DNA from 3 places in the Paraclostridium tenue genome. Region 2 is predicted to be linked to each of the others. Evidence: riboswitches for the same ligand, from Rfam matches in the RefSeq annotation. Region 2 holds a riboswitch; each other region holds the start of a gene.

Region 1 (2,289 bases), on a different contig from region 2:
TGAATGTCTTTTTCAATGATTTCAGAAGCCTTTTCTCTAGATTCAACATAGGTTAAATCTACTTGATCTAAAGGAATAACTTTAGTTTTGTGTTTAATCTTATAATATATATATAAAGCGAAGAATAAAGGAATACCTATATAAGAAGCCACTAAACCTTTCCAATCGATACCTGATGGCTTTATACAGGAATAACCTTGACCAATTATTATTATAAGACACATTAAAAGTGCTAAGATAGGTCCAAAAGGGTACAATTTAGCTTTATATTTTAATTCTTTTAAATCATGACCTTGATGAATATAAGCTTTTCTGAATCTATAATGACAAACTGCTATACCTACCCATGCGATAAACCCTGCAAGACCAGATGCAGCAACTAGCCAAACATAAACAGTACTTTCTGCAAATATACCTGTTAAGAAACATGCAGAAGCTATTATAGTAGTTAAAACTAAAGCATTTACAGGAACGCCTCTTTTATTAGTTTTTGCAAACATTTTAGGAGCAAGTCCTTCTTTTGCCATAGAGTGAAGCATTCTACTTGATGCATACATACCAGAGTTACCAGCAGATAATACAGAAGTTAATATAACTGCATTCATAAGAGAAGCAGCACCAGCTATTCCGGCTTTTTCAAAAACCATAGTAAATGGACTTTCTGAAACTCCTGCTTGTGTAAAAGGTATTATAGCACCTAAAACTACTATAGTTCCTAAATAGAATATTAATATTCTCCAAAATATTGATTTTATAGCTTTTGGTATAGTTTTTTCAGGATTCTCACTTTCACCAGCGGCAATTCCTATAAGCTCTGTACCTTGGAATGAAAAACCAGCAACTAAAAATATTGCAAATATAGATTTAGCTCCACCATGAAATGGTCCATCAGCTATAAAATAATTATGAAATCCTATTTCATCTGAACCCATTATTCCAAGAATCATTAGTACTCCTATTACTAAAAATATAATTACAGTAAGTACTTTAATACCAGCAAACCAGTATTCAGATTCTCCATAAGCTTTTGATGATAAAAAGTTTAATCCAACAATTATAAATAAAAATAATATACTCCAATAAAATCCTGGAACATGAGGAAACCAGTATTTCATAACTAAAGAGCCTGCAACCATTTCAGCAGCTATTGTTATAGCCCAGTTGTACCAATAGTTCCATCCAAGTGCAAAGCCAAGTGCTGGATCTATAAACTTAGTTGCATAAGAACTAAATGAACCAGATATTGGCATATAAGTTGCCATTTCACCCAAACTAGTTATTAAAAAATAAACCATTACTCCTATTAGTCCATAAGCTAATAATGCTCCTCCAGGTCCTGCTTGATGAAGTGTATCTCCCATTGCAAGAAATATACCCGTTCCTATGGAACCACCTAAAGCTATCATGTTTAAGTGTCTTGCTTTTAATCCTCTTTTTAATTCGTGATTTTGTTCACTCATTTAAATTATCCTCCTTATGGTGTCAATTATAAATAAGTAACTAAGATAATCAAAATATTTTTAACAATAAAAAAGTCATGAGACTATACCCATGACATAAATACAAAAATATCATACAAAAAGTACAACGTTATCGTATGTCTTCATTGAAAATAGCTCTCCACAAAATGTGACAGTCTTATATATATTCTATATAAGCCCAGTAAATAGTATTAAAGCTATTAACTATTTACTTCGGCGAAATTTCCTTTCATATTACTTCATTGAGCTTACCTCCATAATACTAATCTTAAATTTCGCGCCTCTATCTCAGTTATCTACTTGTTGTATTCAATTATAAATAAAATTTAAAATAAGTCAATATTAAAAATTATAGTTATAAAGTTAATTATTTTCAGATATTTAGTATCAACTATATTAAATCAAATATTCATGATCTTTAGAATTAATAATTATTAAAAAGTATATTATTTATTAAAAATATTAGTTGTACATATTATGTTGGCTCATATAATTATAAATTTTTTCACCATGTTCTTGTTCTTCTTTTTGAATATGGTTTAAAACTTGTCTTACATTTTTATCTCTAAATTCAAATATAGCTGTATCATATGTAGATGATACATATTTTTCTGTACTAAGCATATCCTGACATAGAACCTTATCATGTTGATTAAATTGCATACTTTGAGATGCTTGTGAATTAAGGTTAGGCATAGTTGAATTAGTTTGAATATTTGAATTTTGATTTTCTTGGCTTTGACCTTGATTTACGTTAGGCACAGTACCACTTAATAATTGATTTATAGAATCTAAGTGTTGTTGTTCT
Region 2 (2,289 bases):
ATTTCATCTTGTTTAAGTCCTGCTGCTAATCCTGATATTACACCTATAGCTGTAAATACCATTGCAATCTCAGTGATGTACCAACCTAGTTTTAAAACTCCATACACCATAATTCCCATACCTATTGTAAAAATTGCTATTACCATAGCTTCTCTTTTTGTAAACTCTTTTATATTTATATCACTACTATCTATTGCTTCTTGATTTAATGATATATTCTGAACTAAAGACTTTGTCGGATCCTTTTTAACTTTATTAGCATACATCATAACAAATGCTATACTTATAGCCATGAATATTACAAACATAATAACTCTATACTCTATTCCAGAACCTGGTGCTATATTTGAAAGTGCTTGTGCTATTCCTACAGAGAAAGGATTAGTAGTAGCTGCTCCAAATCCAGCTGTTGCTCCTATAAAAACTGTTGCCACTGCTGTTAGTGAATCATATCCCATGCTAGTCATAAGTGGAATAAATATCATATAAAAAGGCAGTGTTTCTTCACTCATTCCAAACGTTGTCCCGCCTAATCCAAAGAGTATCATTGATATAGGTATTATTAGGAATTGGAATTTTTTCATTTTGTTTACAGTATAAGCTATAATTGCTTCTATAGCTCCTGTTTTGTTAACTATTCCAAAAGCTCCTCCTACTATTAAAACAAATCCAACTACTTCTGCTGCATCTATAAATCCATTTATAGGTGCTGTAAATACATCAGCTATTCCTTGTGGATTTGATTTTATTTTTTCATAAGTTCCAGCTACAACAACCATCCTTCCTTCTATGTCTTCTCTTTCAAAACTTCCACTTGGTACTATCCAAGTAAGAAGTGCCATTACTACTATTAGTAAAAATATTATAGTAAGTGTACTTGGCATAGTAAACTTTCTTTTTCTTAAAGTGTTCATTTTTAATCTCCCCCCATTTTTTTAAAGTAAGACAATTAATTGTATTTTTCCCTTTTTCTATCTTAGTTTGTATAGATGTAAAAGTTTGCTTCTCGCATATATTAAAAAAGCTCAACATGAGTACATGTTGAGCTGAATATGCCAAATACAACATACCTACATCTTCCCTATATCTTACTTAAGATAGCTCTCCATCAAAACTCGGGATAATTTTGATGACAGTACTGTACTTATTAAATACAGTCCCAGCACTAGCTTTGGACACTAGCACTTCGGCACTTACTCCTTTTATATTGAGTCATTGGATTCCGACCTCTTCAATATTACTCTTAGTAAATGCGACCTCTACCTCAATCTTTTTTTAGATGAGGTAATTTATATTAAGTTTTATTTATTATAAATATTATAACACAATTTCATAGTATTGTAAATATTTAGAATTTTTTTATATTTTTAATAATTATTTATATCAGTAATCATAACACTATATGCATTGGCATATACTGGATAAGATCTACCTTCTATTTTTTCAAATTTAACTTCTACTCTCTGATTTTGTTTTATATCTGATGGTTTAAGTGATTTGTCTGAGTCTGATTTTTTGATTATTGTATTTTTATTTATTATAACGTCTGCTATGTCGTATCTAGCTTCTGGTTTTAAGTCTAGTGTAGCAATTCCATGTTTAATGTTCTCATCTTTAACAGCTTCTACTCTTATTATTATGTTATCTCCTTCATGTTTTATATTTGTTATCGTCCCCATAACGTCTAGTTGTTCTGGTGTTATTTGTACTAAAGTTGAATCTTGTTTATTATTTGATGAGTTATTGTCTGCAAATACTAAGATGCCACTTATTGAAACTAATAATGCTGCTACTAGTATACTTATTTTATTTTTCATAATTTTACCTCCAATAAATATTTATGTTTTCTTCCTTTCATATATAAATACAATTTAAATATATATATTGTTGCAAATACTATTTAAATTTTTTATTGTATTTAATAAAGTAATACATCGTCTAGTAAACTTGTTTATAATTAAATTATTATTTCTAAAAATAAAAACCATATTGATTCTTTTATCAATATGGTTTACGTGAATTTTAATGGTGGATATGATTCACAACAATAATACCCACTATTTAATACAATTTTATCTTGTCAGGCCATGGATTATTTTGTGCAATACTCCATGTCTTATCAATATATTGAAAAGTATAAATTTGCTCTACTGCATGGATAATATCTGCTTCTTTAATATCTAAATCTATAGTTTCATTTGTAACTATATTGACTAATTCAAAACCTATTTCTTTAGCTTCTCTAATTAAGTCTTTAGCACTTTTCCCCTTATCCTTCCAAAGAAGAGT
Region 3 (2,289 bases), on a different contig from region 2:
GTTGATGCTTTTTTACTTGATTTTGTTATTTATGCATTTGCTGAAATAAAACCTGATGGTACCTTATTCATTCCAACCCCTAAATATCTACGCCAACTATTATCTTTAAGAAAAGATAATCCAGGTTTAAATGTCATAGTTGCTATTGGTGGCTGGGGGCAAGATGGATTTTCAGATGCTTCATTAACACCAACTTCTAGATATAAGTTTGCAAGAGAAGTAAATGCACTTATTAATCAATATGATTTAGATGGTATTGACATTGACTGGGAATATCCTGCAAATAGTGCCGCTGGAATTAAATCTAGACCTGAAGATAAAGAAAACTTTACACTTCTTTTGACTGCTATTAGAGATGTTATAGGTCCTAATAAATGGTTAAGTGTTGCTGGTACAGGTGAAAGAGCATATATAAACAGAAGTGTTGAAATAGCTAAAATTGCACCTTTAATAGATCATTTTAACTTAATGAGCTATGACTTTACTGCTGGTGAAACAGGATCTAATGCTCAAAAGCACCAAGCAAATCTATATGACTCTAATCTATCAATACCTGGTTACAGTGTAGATGCTATGGTTCAAAATTTAACTAATGCTGGAATGCCTTCACAAAAAATATTGCTTGGAGTTCCTTTTTATGGACGTTTAGGTGCTACAATTACAAGATCTTATGATCAACTTAGAAAAGATTATATTAATAAAAATGGATATGAATTCAGATTTGACAAAGATGCTCAAGTTCCATACTTAGTAAAAGATGGAGAATTTGCTATGTCATATGATGATATTCTTTCTATATATATAAAAGCTCAATATGTAATAGATAATTGTTTAGGTGGTATATTCTCTTGGATGGCTCCATACGATAAAGCTAATATACTTGCTAAAGCAATGAATCAAGGTATTAATGATCCTAATGAATTAAGAAGGGAAATAGAGGAAACTTATGGTCCTAATGTTTTAAACTAAAAAATTTATTAGATTTTAATTTTGTCTTAATTAGTATTTACATTTTTATTTTATATGATATAATAAATTTATTGAATAAACAGAATATAACTAATGGTAGAGGTCGCATTATTAAATATTACTATTATTGAGGGAAAGCACCTATGAGATAATAGGAAAGGTAATAATGCCGAAATATATAAGTTTTGCTTTGAACTTATATGTTGGGGTTATGCATAACATGTATAACACTGTCACTTTATGTGGAGAGCTATCTTTAGATTACGTTATTATATTTATATAATAATTTCAGGTCTAGAAGTATCTCTTTGTCTTCTAGACCTTTTTTAGTATTACGCTCCATTTTAAGTTATATTCTTATATATTATTGGAGGTTATTATGTTAAAAAGAGAAAAAAGACAAGCTTCACTGGGTGATTCACTTTTATGTATAGGTGTTTTAGTATTTCTATTATGTATATCATTAACTAAGTTAGGTGTTTCAGCTCATATACCATTAGCTTTAGGAGGAATATTTAGTGGTTTTATAGCTGTTTTTAAACTAGGATTTACATGGAAAGAAATTGAAAAAGGTATATTATCTACTATAAATTCTACAATGCAAGCTATAATTATTCTTTTAATCGTAGGTATGCTAATTGGTACATGGATATTATCTGGTGTTGTTCCAAGCATGATTTATTGGGGATTAAACATATTATCACCAGGAATATTTTTAGTTGCTACAACTATAATATGTTCTATAGTTTCTATATCAACAGGTTCTTCTTGGACTACGGCAGGTACTATAGGTATTGCACTTTTAGGTATAGGTAGTGCACTTGGAATTCCTAAAGAAATAATAGCTGGGGCTATAATTTCTGGAGCATACTTTGGGGATAAAATGTCTCCTCTTTCAGATACTACAAATTTAGCACCTGCTATGGCGGGAACTGATTTATTTACTCATATAAAACATATGTTGTATTCAACAATTCCTTCATATTTAATAGCACTTATAATATATGCAGTTATAGGTTTTAAATATGCAGGTCAAGCTATAGATAGTAGTCAGATTACACAAATTCAACAGGCATTATCAGCAAGTTATAACACATTATCACCATTATTATTATTAATTCCAGCATCAGTTATAATAATGGTAATTTTAAAAGTACCTGCTGTTCCAGGACTTATAATAGGTACACTACTTGGTGGGTTAGTAGCTATAGTTTTCCAAGGTGCTTCTTTTAAAGAAGTATTAGAGGTTGCTCAAGTTGGTTATGCATCTAATAGTGGTATGGTCTTTGTTGACGAATTATTATCTCGTGGTGGACTTAA

What was found. A riboswitch is a leader RNA that binds a small molecule or an ion and turns the genes downstream of it on or off. The one in region 2 is predicted to bind lysine.
Region 1: another riboswitch for lysine. It lies ahead of ABFX13_RS09495 (amino acid permease); the one in region 2 lies ahead of ABFX13_RS09980 (YfcC family protein).
Region 3: another riboswitch for lysine. It lies ahead of nhaC (Na+/H+ antiporter NhaC); the one in region 2 lies ahead of ABFX13_RS09980 (YfcC family protein).

The regions. Positions count from the first base shown of each region.
Region 1 covers NZ_BAAACP010000010.1:114,923-117,211, forward strand. The annotation lists gene ABFX13_RS09495 (amino acid permease) at 1-1,460, opposite strand, end outside; lysine riboswitch at 1,606-1,775, opposite strand; gene ABFX13_RS09500 (spore coat protein) at 1,944-2,289, opposite strand, start outside.
Region 2 covers NZ_BAAACP010000011.1:104,209-106,497, reverse strand. The annotation lists gene ABFX13_RS09980 (YfcC family protein) at 1-914, opposite strand, end outside; lysine riboswitch at 1,091-1,270, opposite strand; gene ABFX13_RS09975 (hypothetical protein) at 1,368-1,817, opposite strand; gene ABFX13_RS09970 (radical SAM protein) at 2,062-2,289, opposite strand, start outside.
Region 3 covers NZ_BAAACP010000002.1:162,515-164,803, forward strand. The annotation lists gene ABFX13_RS02565 (peroxiredoxin) at 1-969, shown strand, start outside; lysine riboswitch at 1,059-1,230, shown strand; gene nhaC (Na+/H+ antiporter NhaC) at 1,349-2,289, shown strand, end outside.